Regions from separate parts of the Priestia sp. AB genome, predicted to be linked through region 2. Evidence: predicted binding sites of a transcription regulator. Region 2 holds the regulator's gene; each other region holds the start of a gene.
What was found. Region 2 encodes Rex, which represses fermentation and respiration genes when NADH is low (regulators of the CRP and FNR family bind a similar motif). Its sites were predicted from a motif close to TTGTGAAATATTTCACAA; they were not measured.
Positions count from the first base shown of each region.

Region 1 (6,162 bases), on a different contig from region 2:
AATCATGTACCATTCTTCTTTCTTTAACGGACCCATTTCATTTAGTTTTTTTGCTGCAATTTCAGATGCTTCCGGCGTTTCTTTTAATTCTGGCGGATACAGCTTATAAATAACAAGCGGAATAACAATTAAACTAATAATTCCAGGTACAATTGCAGCCGCTGCCCAGCCAACCCATGAAATAGTCTTGCCTGTAATTTGTTCCGTCATTTTAACAGCAAGAGGATTGGCCGCCATTGCCGTTACGAACATGGCGGATGTGATCATATCTCCTTGAAACGATACTTTTGTTAAGAAAGCGCCAACTCTGCGCTCCGTACCGTCTCCAGTTCTGGATCCGTATGTTTCGGATAAAGAACGAATGATTGGAAGAATAATTCCTCCAGCTCGCGCTGTATTAGACGGCATTGCAGGTGATAAAAGCAAGTCACTTACGATAAGAGAATACGATAATCCCAACGTCTTTTTACCGAACAAACGAACAAAGATGTAGGCAACCCTTGTTCCTAGACCAGTCTTAATAAAACCTCTAGAAATAAAGAATGCAATAACGATTAACCAAATCGTCGTATTTTGAAAACCGCTGAGCGATTGTTCAAGTGTTAATGTATTAGTTAATACAATAATGGTTAAAGATAAAACAGCTACACTGCCTAATGGCAATGGTTTAATGATAAGCCCTACGATAGTAGCCACAAAAATAGCGAATAAGTGCCAAGCCTTCACATCAAGTCCGGACGGAGGTGTAATAAACCATAAAATAAGTCCGATTGCCAGACAAATTAATAAAGGAATAAATTTCACTTCGCCGCCAGGCTTTTTTGTTGTTTCAGCCATAATCTTTCTCCTTTCATGTTTTTAAATAATAGTAATAGTATGCTCTTTCCACTTCGTACCCAATACTTATCCCATTTAAAATAAAATAATTGTAAAAATACGTTTCGTAAGGATGATATTGCAAAATTGTGAAATGTTGAGCATAATTTCTTTATTATTTTATCATATATATTGACAATATTTATCTCTTACCTTCATTTTATTCCCTTCAAAATAGCTTGTAAGCGTTATTTTATTAAAAATAAATAAACTGCATGAGTTCATCATGCAGCCTTGCATTTAGCGATTTACTTTTTGAATAAACACGACTTTTAAATAATTACCTGACTTAAATTCTTTTATTGTTTTAAAATCAGCTGGAAGAGCGAACTGTTCCATCATTTTGTACCGTTCCCCTTTTTCATTAAAAGCTTTTTCAATAAACGAATGGAATTTTTTCATATCAAAATTGCTTGCATTCGTAGATGCTACAATGACACCGTTTGGCTTTGTAAGCGCAATGGCTTCTTTTAATAAATCTTTGTAGTCTTTTGCTGCGCTAAACGTATGCTTTTTCGACTTAGCAAAGCTTGGCGGATCTAGCACTACAAGATCGAACGTCATATTCTTCTTAACCGCATATTTAAAATACTTAAAAACATCTTCTACGATAATGTCCTGTGCTTCGTGATCAATTCCATTTACACTAAATTGCTCAATTGTTTTTGCCAAGCTGCGATTGGCTAAATCGACACTTGTTGTTTTCGCAGCTCCTCCAAGAGCGGCCGCCACTGAAAATGCGCCTGTATACGAAAACATATTTAAGACGGTCTTTCCTTTTGCATATTTATCTCGAATCGTTTTACGGACGTCTCGCTGATCTAAAAAGACTCCCACCATTGCTCCGTCATTTAAGTAAACGGCAAAACGAATACCATTTTCTTTTACAATTAAAGGAAATTCACCTTTGTCCCCTGCTACAAAATCATCTTCTTCAATATACTGACCCTTTACGTTAAAACGTTTTTTCTGGTACAGCCCTTTAAAGTTAGGCGCAGACTTTAAGGCTTCAATGACGTATTCTTTAAATTGATAAATTCCTTCACTATACCAACTCATGACGTAATATCCGTCATAATAATCAATAATCAAGCCGCCGATTCCGTCACCTTCACTATTAAATACGCGAAAAGCAGTTGTGTCTTCAGATGCATAAAAGTCATGACGAGAGGCAATAGCTTGCTGAATTTTTCTAGCAAAAAACGCCACGTCAATTTGCTCACTTTTCTTCTTCGTAAGAATCCATCCGTAGCCTTTGTTTTGTTTTCCATAATAGCCTTTGGCTAAAAATTGATTCTTCGGAGTGACTAAGTTAATAATAACCCCTTCTTCTTGCAGTTTATGACCATCAACAAGCGCATCTTTTTCAATGAGTGGATAACCCTTGTTCACTTTTTTAATAAAAGCTTCTTTGGCTATAACTTGTACTTCTTTTCTCATGTGTACACCCTATCTATTTAATTTATTTCATTCTAGTTCTATCCATTTTACAACAATAATCTACATTTATCTTAACATAGATAAACAGCCCCGTTTCTAGTTATAAATAGAAAAGCAGAAGATGCCTTGAAGCACCCTCTGCTTGATATGAATGAAAAATGAAATGTATGTTTTAAGATAAAAAATTATGAGCACTCTTGTCCCGTATAAGCATTGAACTTAAGCGTCTGCTGCTTGCTTCCGCTCACTAAGGTTACTACGTATACAGTTATTGAGTTTTCTGTTATAAGCTCAATATGCTCTACTTTTCCATCTTGATGTTTCAAAGCAAGATCTTTTACAGCGTTTTCCGTTAACGGCTGAAGCTTATCTTGTTTTACATGTATGATTTCACTTGAAACCGCATCGATTGTAACTGTGTATTCCGTATTATCTTTGATTATTTTCACTGTGAAAATCGCTGCGTTTTGATCATATTCTACCATTCTCACCTTACCTGCATATGTAGCCAATGCAAGATCTTTTGCATCTTGTCTCGTTAATAGCTTCAAGGCTTGCTGAGAAGTATTGACTACTTTTCCTGTGAAAGCATCTAACGTTACTGTATATTGAATGCTATCTTTAAGAATCACTGCAATATACTCACTAGCGGATTCTTTAAACTCTAGACTATATACGTAACCACTATATTGTTTGGCAATTGCTTCTTTTATTTTTTGCTTTGACATTAGCTGCAGCTCTTTTTTATTCTCATGAATGACTTTTCCGGTTAGACCATCCACGGTTAGCGTATATTCTACTTTGCCATCTACTACGGTTAACGTATATTCACGCGTTTCTTTGTAAAATGTAATAGATTGAATAACGCCTTTATACTGCTTAGAAACAGATTCTTTCACTTGAGTTTGTGTCCATAACTTCACTTCTTGCTTCTTTACTACTTTTCCGGTACTTGCATTTACTTCTACGATTCTTTGCTCAAGGCTGTTCGTTACAATTGTAATTACATACACACTTGATTCCTGCTTAAATTCCGTAGACGTAACTGTCCCCTTGCAATCTTGCAGAGCAATACCTTTTGCCTGAGCTTGAGAAATACTCATATGTTCAGTTGTTTCTGCTTTCGCTGTCTTCATTTCTGCAGCGTGACTCGTTGTAATAGAGCTACATGCGATTGCAGTTCCTAAAGCAGATGTAGACAATACTTTTGCCCATTTAATCATCCTTGAATTTCCTCCTTTTTCACCATTAGACTTTCCGTCTAATTTATGGGGTTTTATCTAGTACGCCGTTCATTATGCAAAAGATTTCTGAGAATAAGACGAATAGAAGCTTAAAGTTAGCTGAAGATATAAGAATAGCTACTATTTTCAGCTTGCTTTCAGCTATTATTCAGGGCTGTTTCAGATAAAAAAGCATAATAGAAAGTAGAGGAGCAAAGGAGTTTTCACCATGATGGAACAACTAAAAGGAATTAAAGTCTTGCTTATTGATGACGAACCAACTATTTTACAGTTTTTATCTTTGGGTTTAACGAATGAAGGATTTGATATTAAAACTGCCCAAGACGGAATTGAAGGAATTAATGTAGCCAAAGAATTCAAGCCCCACATCGCTATTGTAGATGTTATGCTTCCAGGAATGGATGGATTTGAAGTATGCCGCTTGTTGAAGAAAATGGGGAATATAGCTGTAATTATGCTAACAGCAAAAGATCAAGTAGATGACCGAGTAAAGGGGCTGACTATTGGAGCAGATGATTATATGGTCAAACCCTTCAGTTTTGAAGAACTTCTTGCACGCATTCAAGCTAGAATCCGCAATCAATTTCCCAACTTATTAGACGAAGTATCAATCGGTCCATTTAAAATTGATGACCGCCGCAAAGAAATTAAATACCTTAATCACATACTTGATTTATCCCCGACTGAATACGCACTTTTAAAGTTTTTGGTTATTAATCACGGTTTCGTACTAAGTAAATCCACCATTTTAGATCGAGTGTGGGGATATGATTTTGGAGGAGAAGAAAACATTGTAGAAGTATACATTCGATCACTGAGAGAAAAATTACAGGACCATAGCCGAACCGTTATTCGAACGCTTCGCGGTGTAGGATACCGGATTGATATTTCATGAAATACAAACGTTTCTTTCATCTGAACTCTCTTCGCCTTCAGCTTTTATCTAGAAGTTTACTCGTTATTTTAAGCTTACTCATGCTGATAGGCGTTTTTCAATACGTATTCATGAAGCAATTTATTTACACAAATAAAATTAGAAGCATCGAAGACCAAATTCACTTAATTCCCGATGATGTCTGGAAGCATGATATTGAAACAAGCCAGAATGTAAAAAGATCAAGACCGATGGTTTATTTCCCAGGTGTTAATATTACCTTTATCAATCAAAAAAGCACATTTTTACGGCTGGCTAAGGATCCACATCATTCTTACTTTCCTAAGCTTTCTGCATCTACATACAAACAAGTAATGAACAACATCAAACAGCCGGACAACACGACGAGCCTCATAAAAAAAATCGATGGTCATCAAGAGCAAGTCATTGTTTTAAAACCCATTGTTTTTGATGGAGAAATACAGGGAGTTATTCAAATCAATACTCCCACTGAATCACTAAGAGACCTCTTAATCAGACAAATGATGATCTTTTTAATGCTTTCACTTACTGCAATGACCATTGCTTTTTTTGTTTTTTCGTCTGTTTTAAAACGGACGTTAGTCCCTTTGTTTACTACTACTAAAAAAGTGGAGCATATTAATGCCGGAAGCTTACATGACCGCTTGCCTGTTAATCAAGGACAAATCGAAATGGATCGCCTTTCTCTTTCTATTAACGAAATGCTTGAACGTCTTGAAAAAGCATTTAAAGCAGAAACAGAAGCCAAAGAACAAATGCGGCGCTTTGTGGCGGATGCTTCTCATGAACTGCGAACGCCGCTTACATCCATTCACGGCTTTTTAGAAGTTTTACTAAGAGGGGCTAGCAGTAATCCCGAGCAGTTAAACGCCGCATTAAAAAGCATGTATGGGGAGTCCAAAAGACTGCGCAAACTGATTCAGGATCTTCTGCTTCTTGCTCAGCTTGATCAACTTCCACCGTTTCAAAAAGAGTACTGTTTTATAGATGAGTTGATTTTAGATATGAAACCTCAACTCATCCTGTTGGCGGGGAACAGAAAGGTTTTATTCGACTTCCCAAGCCGTTTACCATCCGAAGTTAACAAAGATCAATTTAAACAAGTTGTTTTAAACTTATTTTCCAACGCCGTACAGCATACAAATCCAACTACAGGAGTTATTCAAGTGGTAGGAAAAATAAATGAGGAAGAACTTTCGTTAATAATACAAGATAACGGTCATGGTATTCCTCAAGAACACCTTCCTCATTTATTTGAGCGATTTTACAAAGCTGATGCTTCACGCTCTCGGGCATACGGAGGAGCAGGTTTAGGTTTGGCTATCAGCGCATCTATTATAGAATTGCACGGGGGAAAAATACGTGTAAAAAGCAAATTGAATGTAGGAACTGCTTTTGAAATTTTATTGCCCTTAACGTAAAAAAGACGATTGCTTTACAGCAATCGTCTTTTTTGTCAAATCAGCACACTTTTCCTGTTTGAGGACTGATTTTTACAGTATGTTGTACGTTGTCTGTTCCTTTAATGACAAACGTGTATGCTTGTTCACTGAATGAGACAGATTGAACTGTTCCTTTGTGCTGTTGAAGAGCAGCTTGTTTAGCTTGTTCTTGTGTAAACTTTATAACTTCGACTTTCATTAGTTTTCCAGTTTCAGCGTTTACTTTCACATGGTGATCTTTGTT
Region 1 is NZ_JAQMYN010000006.1:43,993-50,154, reverse strand. It holds gene POF52_RS18535 (anion permease) at 1-837, opposite strand, end outside; gene POF52_RS18530 (class I SAM-dependent rRNA methyltransferase) at 1,117-2,316, opposite strand; gene POF52_RS18525 (PepSY domain-containing protein) at 2,502-3,539, opposite strand; gene POF52_RS18520 (response regulator transcription factor) at 3,772-4,455, shown strand; gene POF52_RS18515 (sensor histidine kinase) at 4,452-5,897, shown strand; gene POF52_RS18510 (PepSY domain-containing protein) at 5,938-6,162, opposite strand, start outside.
Region 1: POF52_RS18535 (anion permease) is a predicted target of Rex. The motif match lies at 964-981, and genes of this name have one in related genera.

Region 2 (6,162 bases):
TTTCTAATACTTGGTTTAATTTACTATTAATATGATCCGGCTGAATCAATAAAGCTCCCCCTTAAAACTCAGTTAAGCCTTGAGTTTAATAAGTTTTCCAATAAACATAGTACTATCTTAACAAATTTTCAAAAAATCTGAAAATATTAACTCACGCAAAAAAGCGACCAAGTGAGTACTTGGTCGCTTTTTCAGAGAGGGCAGTGATTACATCATGCCGCCCATTCCACCCATGCCGCCCATGTCAGGCATTGCAGGTGCTCCGCCTTCTTCTGGCTTGTCAGCAACAACTGCTTCAGTTGTTAAGAACATAGCCGCTACAGAAGAAGCATTTTGAAGAGCTGAACGCGTTACTTTTGTTGGGTCAACGATACCAGTGTCTAGCATATTTACCCACTCGCCAGTTGCAGCATTAAATCCAGTTCCAACTGCTTCGCCTTTTAGACGCTCAACGATTACTGATCCTTCTAAACCAGCGTTGTGAGCGATTTGACGTACAGGCTCTTCAATCGCACGTAATACGATGTTGATACCTGTAGCAGTGTCACCGTCAGCTTCGATGCTTGCTACTTTATTATAGATATTTACTAATGCAGTACCACCACCAGCTACGATACCTTCTTCAACCGCAGCACGCGTAGAGTTTAATGCATCTTCAATACGTAATTTACGTTCTTTTAACTCAGTTTCAGTTGCCGCACCAACTTTAATTACAGCTACGCCACCAGCAAGTTTTGCTAAGCGCTCTTGTAATTTTTCACGGTCAAACTCTGAAGTTGTTTCTTCAAGCTGAGCTTTGATTTGGTTTACGCGTGCTAGGATGTCTTCTGCGTTTCCTGCACCGTTTACAACTGTTGTATTTTCTTTTGTTACAACAATTTTAGAAGCGCGACCTAATTGATCGATGCTTGCTGTTTTTAGGTCAAGACCAAGCTCTTCAGTGATTACTTCTCCGCCTGTTAAGATCGCAACGTCTTGTAGCATTGCTTTACGACGATCACCGAAACCAGGAGCTTTAACAGCTACAGCTGTGAATGTACCACGAAGTTTGTTCACAACTAATGTTGCTAAAGCTTCGCCTTCTACGTCTTCAGCGATGATTAATAGAGGCTTGCCTTGTTGAACAACTTGCTCTAATACCGGTAAGATTTCTTGAATGTTACCGATTTTTTTGTCTGTGATTAAGATGTATGGATCATCTAATACAGCTTCCATTTTATCTGAATCAGTTACCATGTAAGGAGATGCATACCCACGGTCAAACTGCATACCTTCTACCACTTCTAATTCAGTTGTGAAACCTTTTGATTCTTCAAGTGTGATAACGCCGTCGTTACCAACGCGCTCCATTGCTTCAGCAATTAATTGACCTACTTCTTCGTCAGCTGCTGAGATAGCCGCTACTTGAGCAATTGAATCTTTACCTTGAATTGGTTTAGAGATTGCTTTTAGTTCTTCAACCGCTACAGCTACTGCTTTTTCCATACCTTTACGGATACCCATTGGGTTAGCACCAGCCGTTACGTTTTTAAGACCTTCTCTGATCATTGCTTGCGCTAAAACTGTTGCAGTAGTTGTACCGTCACCAGCAACGTCGTTTGTTTTGCTAGCAACTTCGGCTACTAATTTAGCACCCATATTTTCAAATGCGTCTTCTAATTCGATTTCTTTTGCAATTGTTACACCGTCATTTGTAATAAGCGGTGAACCGAATTTCTTTTCTAATACAACGTTACGACCTTTTGGTCCAAGCGTTACTTTTACAGCATTTGCTAATGTATCTACACCACGTAGCATTGCGCGACGTGCTTCTTCGCTAAATTTAATATCTTTTGCCATGTTCTTTGACCTCCTCAAGAGTTCTTAATAATCTATTTTTTACGTATGATAAGTTTGTGGTTAAAATTAGCCGATTACAGCTAAAATATCGCTTTCGCGTAAAATTAAGTATTCAGTACCTTCGTATTTCACTTCAGTACCCGCATATTTTGAGAAGATGATACGATCGCCCGCAGCTACTTCTAAAGCTACACGCTCACCGCTTTCTAATACTCGGCCTGTACCAACAGCAACAATTTTACCCTCTTGTGGTTTTTCTTTTGCACTGTCCGGTAACACGATACCGCTTGCTGTTTTTTCCTCAGATTTTACAAGTTCAATCACTACGCGATCACCTAATGGCTTTAACAAGTGAAACAACCTCCTCAAATAATGTGTTTGCATTTTTATTAGCACTCAACCTCAACGAGTGCTAACACAATTATTATATTAAAACAAAGTGGGTTTTTTTTGCAAGTATTAAACAAAAAAAATTTAAAATTTACGAAAACTACATATAATAGTTTTAGATTTCGACGATTTTGAGAAATAAAGCATTCTTTTCTCTGTTCAATAATATGTATGTTACAATACGAGCAAGAAGAAATTACTAACTTTACAGTACTTCTTCGACATATATACATAAAAACCTTTTAAAGGAGTATAGAAGATTGGAAAAACGTTATTGGTATGTTATCCTCACCTACATCCTTATGCAGTTTTCAGGAGTTGTTGGTATACCGCTGTTAAAATTAACAGGAATGTTTGATCAATATCCAGTTCGAACAGCGAATGTCATGCTTTTGACTTATTGGACCATCATTAGCTTTATCCTTGGTTTACTTATTGTCTTACTGCTGCTGCGCCGTGACATGTCCATGCGTATAGAACATGCGGGAACAACGGTAACTGTGGTCTGGTCAGTCCTTGGGGTGTTCCTGGCTATGGCTGGTCAAGCTGTAGCAGGTATGATTGAGCACGCTCTTGGCATTACCCAAGTATCTGAAAACACACAAAATATTGTTAATCTTGTTAAAGCAACGCCGTTCCTCATTGTCGTTACGTCTGTTATTGGACCAATTCTAGAAGAGATTATTTTTCGAAAGATTATTTTCGGCTCTCTTCACAAACGATATAATTTCTTTGTCTCTGCATTTATTAGTTCCCTTATTTTCGCTGCCGTACACTGGGATTTTAAACATTTGCTCGTGTATACAGCCATGGGATTTGTATTTGCATTCCTTTATGCAAGAACAAAACTAATTATTGTACCCATTATTGCTCACGTGTTGATGAATACAATCGTTATTTTATCTCAAACTATTTTTGCAGATAAAATTATAGAAATGCAAAAGCAAGCAGAACAAATGCAGTTTATTTTTGGAGGCATGTTTTTATGAAGAATATCCCTTTAACACGAGGGTTTATTTATATTATTATGGGGATTTTATTCACCTACCTGGCTATTCAAAATGCTCAGGAAACCGTGTGGAATTTCCCCACGATCTTATTTGCACTCGTAGCCGCGTTCGATTTCAGATTTGCGGTGCGCATTTTTATCTTGCACTATAAAATTAAAAAGTTGCAGCAGCAATATAAAAATCAAGATGATTCATCTAAATAAAAAAACCACTGTTTCAGTGGTTTTTTTACATACTAACATCTTCTCTTTCTTGCTCTGCCCTTGCCTTTAACACTTTGCGATACGAAATGCGGGAAATAATGATGCTGATTTCATACAAAATTAAGAGCGGCACTGTCACCATCATGTGCGAGAGCAATTCCGGTGGTGTAATAAGTGCGGCAATAACTAGCAGTACGAAATAGGCATACTTTCGAATTTGAGATAAAAACATAGGCGTGATAATTCCTAATCGCGTCAAAAACATGACGACAACAGGAAGCTGAAACAACAGGCCAAAAGGCAGTGTGAGCTGCATTAAAAAAGAAAAGTATTCATTAATGCCAATCACTTGGTTTACATTCAGCTCATCAGAAACGCGCGTCATAAAATCGACGACAAATGGAAACAACACAAAATAAGAAAAAGAGACACCGCCGATAAAGAGAAAAATGGAAACAGGAATATATCCAAGCGTTACCTTACGCTCTTTTTCATATAAACCAGGACTAATAAATGCCCAAAGTTGATACAGTGCAACAGGAGCTGCAAGTACACAGCCGATAATAACAGCAAACTGCATATAAATCTTAACTGGATCTGTTAGCCTAAATGCATTCATCGTTAAATTTTTTGCCTCATCAGCATGCTGTAAATAGACAATAACCTTATCCGCTATAAAAAAGCCGCCAATTGTGGCAATGACAAAGAAAAATAAAACAATTAAAATGCGCTTTCGCAGCTCTCCTATATGATCATATATTGACATTTCTTGTTCGGTCATACTATGATCACCCTTTTACTCTTTGTCATCTACTTGACGCTGTTTATCTTTTTCACGATCTTCTGAGGCACCGCTAGCGGCATGCTTAAACTCTCTAAGCGTTTGCCCGACTGATCTTCCTAGCTCCGGTAACCGTTTCGGTCCAAAAATAAGCAGTGCTACAATCGCAATAATAATCCAACTGCCTGCTCCAATCCCCATATTCCCACTCTCCTTATTAATTTAGACTTAAGGAAATCGTAACACAGTCCATCTTATTCAACAGGATAATTTTTCAAAAAGTAGACAAGCGACTGTAATTCTACAGCCAGATCAATATGATGCAGTCGAATCTCATCCGGTACGTTTAAGCGTGCAGGAGTGAAGTTTAGAATCCCTTTAATTCCGCAACTCACTAAACGATCGGTAATTTGCTGAGCCACAGTGGCAGGAACGGTTAAAATCGCCACTGAGATATCATCACTCATATAATCTTCCAATTGGTCAAGGTGATAAACCGGCACGTCGCCTACTTTTGTACCGACTTTATCTTCTATCACATCAAAAGCGCACTCAATTTTGGTGTTATTATTTTTAATAAAATTATAATTTAAAAAGGCCGTTCCCAGATTCCCTACGCCAATCAGTGCTACTTTCGTTACTTCATCTTGGTCTAACGTTTTACGGAAAAATGTAAGTAAATAATTCACATTGTAGCCGTATCCCTTTTTCCCTAATGCTCCAAAGTAAGAAAAATCCCGGCGAATAGTAGCAGAATCAACTTTCACTGCCTCACTTAACTCCGCTGACGAAACACGCTGTTTACCAGAAGCATGCAAGTTTTTTAAAAAACGATAATAAAGCGGCAATCGTTTAGCCGTTGCTTGTGGTATTTTTAATTGTTCAGTGTTCACGTTGTACCCCCTCAGTTCATGTATGTCATTACTAACATTTTCAAGTCATATTGCATTACCTTTCACAAAGCCTCAACCGCCTTGAGGTAGCGCTTCCAATTCTCTCTCTTTTCTCTTGTTTTATATATACTCCGCTTCACACCCCGACGCCTTTTGTCTATCCAGGAATACTTAAAGTCGGTAGCTAGAACGAAGCAATTAGCCCTTCAAAGGATCCGTTTGTTAGTCATGACGGATTTTCTACATCCATCATATATAAGTTCAGAGATGCACTTATCTCTTATTTTAACATAGTATCCTGTATAAAATGTGCAGGTAAAATCATTTTATTTCATGAATCAAAACATTCGCTTCATCATTTGTTCTTGTCCCTCTACAAATTACAAACGCTTGTAGGAAGAACTTGTAGTTGAAAATATGTTAAAATACACTATGGATATACTACTAGAGGTGAAAAAATGATTATTCTACAATTGAACGGTATTACAAAATACTATGGGGCAGAACCCATTTTATCGAATATAAAGTTAGAAGTACAATCAAAAGACCGCATTGCCCTAGTGGGACGAAACGGTGCAGGTAAATCAACTTTATTAAAAATTATTGCTGAGCAGCTTTCTTATGACAGCGGAGAAATTATTAAACCTAAAGGTGTTTCCATTGATTATATGGGACAAGATACAGTTCTTGAGTCAACACTCTCCATATGGGAAGAAATGATGACAGTCTTTGCTCCATTAAAGAAGATGGAAAAAGAATTACGTACGCTTGAAACGAAGATGGGCGATCCAGACATTTTTAATGATTCAGTTCAATACGAAAAACTAACCAAAGAGTACGATCAGCTTCAAGTAACGTTCAAAGATTTAGGCGGCTATCAATATGAAGCGGATACACGATCTATTCTTCACGGTTTCCGTTTTTCAAACTTTGACTATAGCACCCCTATTTCCTCCTTGAGCGGTGGACAAAAAACGCGCTTGGCTCTTGCAAAACTGCTTTTAACAAAGCCAGACTTGCTTATTCTGGATGAGCCTACCAACCAC
Region 2 is NZ_JAQMYN010000031.1:8,044-14,205, forward strand. It holds gene POF52_RS30135 (AAA family ATPase) at 1-49, opposite strand, end outside; gene groL (chaperonin GroEL) at 208-1,839, opposite strand; gene groES (co-chaperone GroES) at 1,906-2,190, opposite strand; gene POF52_RS30150 (CPBP family intramembrane glutamic endopeptidase) at 2,490-3,218, shown strand; gene POF52_RS30155 (YdiK family protein) at 3,215-3,442, shown strand; gene tatC (twin-arginine translocase subunit TatC) at 3,468-4,223, opposite strand; gene tatA (twin-arginine translocase TatA/TatE family subunit) at 4,239-4,424, opposite strand; gene POF52_RS30170 (redox-sensing transcriptional repressor Rex) at 4,478-5,116, opposite strand; gene POF52_RS30175 (ABC-F family ATP-binding cassette domain-containing protein) at 5,575-6,162, shown strand, end outside.

Region 3 (6,162 bases), on a different contig from region 2:
AATGCTTCATCGAGTAAGCCATTATATAAATGGTCTGTACAATAATCTGGGTTCAATAATTCATCAGGATTAAGCTTATCTACAGATACATACCGAGGTAACAAGTCATAGCGAAGCTGTTCAGTCAACTCTTCTATGTAATTCTCCATTTCTGGCGGAGCTGCTTGGGCAATTTTCATGGTTACCCCCCCTTTTTCTCTTAGCTTATGTCTCTTTATTTAGCATAACATAAACATAAAACGAGAACTTCAGGTAGTTATTTCCTCCTAATTATTTACAAGTTCTTTTTAAAGATTAAAGGATATTTACTAGTATGTAAGGAAGGGATTAAATATGAGTATACACGGCCAATGGCTAGAAGATAAAATCGCAAAAGATGATGCAGGGCAAACAATTGAAGATTATTTAAAAACGAAATGGCATATTCCTAAAAAAACGCTGCATCAGTTTCGGATGAATAAAAATGTGCTTCTAAACGGTGAGCCTTTACCATGGAGGAACACCCTTAAGGAAGATGATAGAGTGTCACTCCCTTTTTTTGAAGCAGAGCCTAATGAAGTAACACCTTACAATGTTAATATAGAGATTTTGTTTGAAGATGAGCACGTACTAATCGTAAACAAACCAATAAACCTAGATACTCATCCTTCATCAGAACAGGACCAAAAAACTCTTTTAAATGCTGTAGCTGCTTATTTTCAAAAAATAGGCCTCAAAACAAAGCCTAGACACGTTCACCGTTTGGACAGCGATACATCAGGTGCTATCTTATTCACGAAGCATTTTGTAGCAAGCTCTGTGTTTGATCAGCTGCTGGCTGAACGTAAAATTAATCGGACTTATATTGCCATCGTCCAAGGAATCATAAAAAAAGAGTACGGAATCATCAATGAACCCATTGGACGCGATCGTCATCACGCTACAAGAAGAAGAGTATCTAGAACGGGACAAGCTGCCAAAACACGTTATCGGGTGTTAAAACGCAATACGGCGAAAAACGAAACGCTTATTGAACTTTCGCTAGAGACCGGACGCACTCACCAAATTCGTGTTCATATGAGTCACATTGGCCATCCATTAGTTGGCGATACGCTTTATGGAGGAAAGAGATTAAAAGAGCAGCAGCAAGCTTTACATGCCATTAAGCTTTCTTTTATACATCCGTTTACACATCAGCGCGTGTCAGCTGTTGCACCTCTAACTCAGCAAGTCTTTTTGCCTTACAGCAAGTTGTTTTCCTATTAAACATAAAAGAGAGGTTAAGACACAACCAGCTAAGGGCAAACAAATAGAAGAAGTGCGCTGAACCGCTTGAGATACCTACATGAAACCTGCGTTCACCATATCAATAAAAAAATCCGAACGAGTTGAATTCTTTATCAAGAATCTCAATTCATCGTTCGGATTTTCCTTTAACTAAAATACTTTTGTCCTAGCCTCTTTTTTTCTATTGAATTTTAAATTGACGAATCAAGTTCGCCAATTCTTCACTAATCTCTTGCAGATGTTCCGCTGATTGAGAAACAGTAGAAATAGCTCTAATTTGTTCTTCTGTGGAAGCGGTAATCTCTTCAGTTCCTGCTGCTGATTGCTGTGCAATGGCTGCTATGCTTTGAATTGCCGCTACCACGTCTTCCTTATGCTCATCGATACTGTCCATGCTGCTTGTCACATGTTCGACAGCCGCCGCCACTTGTTCAATCGTGGTTGTAATTTCATGAAAAGCTTGTTCTGTATCTCCTACCACAAAGTCTTGAGACTTTGAAAGCTCTTCTGTACGGTTGCATTCTTCACGCGCAGCTGCGACTTCCCCTTGGATCGCTGCAATCGTGTGGCGAACTTGTTCAGTGGCCTGCGAGGACTGTTCAGCAAGTTTTCGCACCTCTTCAGCTACTACCGCAAATCCTTTGCCATGTTCTCCTGCACGAGCTGCTTCAATACTAGCATTTAGTGCAAGTAAATTTGTCTGATCTGAAATACTATTAATCGTGAAAATAATAGACTCAATTTCTTTCATCTTACTTGTTAACTCTTCCATTACAGTTTGAACAGCGTGAATCGTTTGAGACGATTCAGTGGTTTGGTTGCGAAGCAGCTGCATTTGTTTTAAACCTTTTTCATTGATGGTTACAGCTTCAATCGTCATTTTATTAATCTGGGCGTTTTGTTCAATGACTTCTTCAATTTGCGAAGATAAACTCATCGTTTTGTGATTAGTGGAGTCCGCATCAGAAGCCTGCTGCGTGGCGCCGCTGGCAATCTCATGGATAGCCCGGCCAATTTCTTCACTGGATGCAGTTGCTTCTTCAGATACAGCACCCAAGTCTTCAACAGACGTTTTTACTGTCTCAACAGACGTCTGAACCGTGCCAATCAATGTTTTCATTTTAGCTACCATATCGTTAAATAAATGAGTAAGCTCACCAATTTCATCTTTTGACTTCGTCTTAACCTGAACTGTTAAATCGCCATCTGTTACTTTGGCTACTTCGTTTTTCAAGCGGCGAATTGGATTAGTAATGATTCTTGAGAAAAAGATGGTTAACACCACTGATAATAAGATGCCAATTAACGCAATCCAGACAATAACAGTCAGTAAATGATGAGCGCTTGAGAGCATTTCATTATAAATAAAGGCATTTCCTATCTTCCAATTCGTCCCTTCGAGAGTATCATATGCCATCACTCTCTCTTCACCTTGAAAGGTATACTTCATGAAATCTCTATTCCGGTCTGCTTCGTACATTTTTTTCATAAATGGCTGATTCATCAAATTTTTCCCAGCTTCTGTTGGATGAACGAGCGCTGTGCCATTTTGATCAAATAAAAATGCATACCCACCGTGATTTACTTCTGCTTTACCTACAATGTTTTTTAATGCATCTAAGTCTAAATCAGTAGCTATAACACCCAGCACCTTTTTAGTATCTGGATCTAAAATAGCCTTTGCAATCGTCACAACCGTCTTTTTTGTTGCTGCATCTTCATATGGATCCGTATAAACAACCTCATCAGGTGATTCTACTGCTTGTTTGTACCACACTCTGGAAGTCGGATCGTAGTTTGAACCAAACTCTTGTTTAGGAACAGAATACATTCCCTTATTTTTGGTGCCTATGTATTCAAGTGCCAGGTTCGGATATTTTTCTTTAAACTGCGTAAACTCTTTTTGAACCGTATTCCATGTAAAATAAGGATTTTTCTCTTGATTTGTTCCATTTCCTTCTTGCTTAACAAAATTAACAATTACATCGTTTTCACTATACGTTAGCAAAGAACGACTATACATGTCTAAGTACGTATGAATGGTTTCTTTTAACTCTTTCACTTGACTTTGAGACTGAATTTCTACATCTTTTTCTATTTGCGTTTTGGTAAATTGATAAACAGCCCCTGAAACAACTAATAATAAAATAGCTATAAAAATACTAAAAAATACTACGAGCTTTGCACTTAACCTCTTCATTCCCTCACCCTTCTACAAAAATCTTTATATTACTAATAACGGCTTTTCATTTTCATTTTTGAAGAAGTTTTTGTGATTTATTTCAAATTCCCGCAAAATAAAACCAGCGCATCCTTTCATAACGAAAGAACGTGCTGGTTTTATTTTTGTTTTTCGTATGCATCAGGTTCAATATGAACAAGCGTATCTTTAATTTGATGCTCATCGTTCATCATATGTTCAATTTGATCAGCAATTTCATGGCTTTTGATAACATTTAAATGGGGATCTACTTTAACAGTTACATCAATCACGACTTGATTACCAAGCTTGCGCGCTTTCACATCTTCTACTTCTTTTACACCTTCTACAAGCTCGATGCTTTCTTTGTAGTGCCCTAACTTTTCTTCATCAAATCCGTCCGTTAAGGAATGAGCCGCTTCTTTAAAAATCTCAATGGCTGTTTTACAAATAATAATTCCCACAGCAAAAGCAGCTACCACGTCCAGCCAGGGCAGGCCGAATTGTGAGCCGAAAATTCCCACGACAGCCCCTATGCTCACAAGTGCATCAGACAAATTATCTTTAGCAACCGCATATAAAGACTGGCTATCAAGTTTTTTAGCAAGCTTAATATTATATCGGTAGACACCACCCATAACAGCAGCCGCTCCAAGACCTACCCAAGCAGCCAGTAAATTAGGCGCTTCAGATTTGTCCATAAATAATGACTGACCCGCATCGACCAATACTTCTAGTCCGATGACCATCATGATAAAAGAAGCAATAAGTGAAGAGATATGTTCCGCTCTGGAATGTCCATAGGGATGATCATTATCGCGAGGTTTTTTAGAGATTTTTAAGCCGACCAAGACGGCAATTGATGCAATAATATCTGTAACATTATTAAGACCGTCGGCTTTTAATGCAGAGGAAGCGGTGACACCCGCAATGATAAGTTTACATGTCGATAAAAAGATATATGATAAGATACTAACCCAAGCGCCTTTTTGGGCTTGCTCATAGTAGTTCTCCATCCCTTCCACTCCTTTATTCAAAATAAGCAAACTTAGTGTAACAAATGGATTTCGTGTGGGTCTATAGAAACATTATTGGCTGCTAACATACAAATAGAGAATGTTAAACTCTTTAGCTTTCTGCAAAACAAGTTGCCTTTACTCAACACTTTAAACGTTTAAGATCTTTCTAAATGTGGCACTTCATGTAGAAGGACATTTTTTTAAATCGCCCTGTAAAATTGTTTACTATTTTTTAAAGGGTGTGATTTTTATCACAGCTGAAGCAATTTATTCTTGTTACACTAACATTGTGAAAAACATCACAAAATAAAATTCAAAGGATGATACAAATGAAAACACAATTTACACCAAAAACACGAAAAGTTGCCGTTATCGGAACTGGTTTTGTGGGCTCAAGCTACGCTTTTTCAATGGTGAATCAAGGTATTGCCAATGAATTAGTGTTAATCGATATGAACAAAGAAAAAGCAGAAGGTGAAGCACGTGATATCAATCATGGAATGCCATTTGCCACACCGATGAAAATCTGGGCTGGAGATTATAAAGACTGTGCTGACGCTGATTTAGTAGTTATTACAGCGGGCGCTAATCAAGCTCCAGGGGAAACACGCTTAGATCTAGTTGAAAAAAACGTTAAAATTTTTGAATGCATTGTAAAAGATATTATGAACAGCGGATTTGACGGCATCATTTTAGTGGCAACAAATCCAGTTGATATTCTCGCACACGTTACACAAAAAGTATCAGGATTACCAAACGAACGGGTAATTGGTTCAGGAACGATTCTTGACACAGCTCGCTTCCGCTACTTGTTAAGCGACTATTTCGAAGTAGATTCTCGCAACGTCCACGCTTATATTATGGGGGAACATGGAGATACGGAATTTCCTGTTTGGAGCCACGCGCAAATTGGCGGTGTGAAGCTCGAACATTTTATCAATACTGCCGCTATTGAAAAAGAACCCGATATGCAGCATCTATTCGAACAAACCCGCGATGCGGCTTACCATATTATTAATCGAAAAGGAGCGACTTATTACGGAATTGCAATGGGGCTTGTACGCATTACCAAGGCTATTTTAGATGATGAAAATTCTATTTTAACAGTATCTGCTTTATTAGAAGGACAATACGGTATTTCTGATGTGTATATCGGCGTACCAGCTATCATTAATAAAAACGGCGTGCGTCAAATTATTGAATTGAATTTAACCCCTCACGAACAGCAGCAGCTCGAGCACTCTGCTAGCATTCTCAAGCAAACTCGCGACAGAGCTTTTGTGTAACATCTAAAGATTTTTGCGGGGGACTCCCCCGCTCCCTTGTTTTAAATATGTAGTAGAGGTGTATGAATATGACGTGGACTCAGGTATATAATCCGTTAGATAATATTTGGCTTTCTGCACTAATTGCACTCATCCCCATTATCTTTTTCTTTATTGCTTTAACTCTTTTGAAATTAAAAGGACACATTGCTGCCGGTATTACGGTGCTTCTTTCTATGATTATTGCTATTTATTTTTATGATATGCCTGCCTCAATGGTTTTAGGAGCCACAGGCTATGGGTTTCTGTATGCACTTTGGCCCATCAGCTATATTATTATCGGAGCGGTGTTCTTATATAAGCTAACTGTCAAAAGCGGACAGTTTACTACCATCAGACAATCTATTATTTC
Region 3 is NZ_JAQMYN010000011.1:84,783-90,944, forward strand. It holds gene POF52_RS24615 (YhcU family protein) at 1-179, opposite strand, end outside; gene POF52_RS24620 (RluA family pseudouridine synthase) at 334-1,245, shown strand; gene POF52_RS24625 (methyl-accepting chemotaxis protein) at 1,448-3,466, opposite strand; gene POF52_RS24630 (cation diffusion facilitator family transporter) at 3,607-4,482, opposite strand; gene POF52_RS24635 (L-lactate dehydrogenase) at 4,815-5,771, shown strand; gene POF52_RS24640 (lactate permease LctP family transporter) at 5,834-6,162, shown strand, end outside.
Region 3: POF52_RS24635 (L-lactate dehydrogenase) is a predicted target of Rex. The motif match lies at 4,773-4,790, and genes of this name have one in related genera.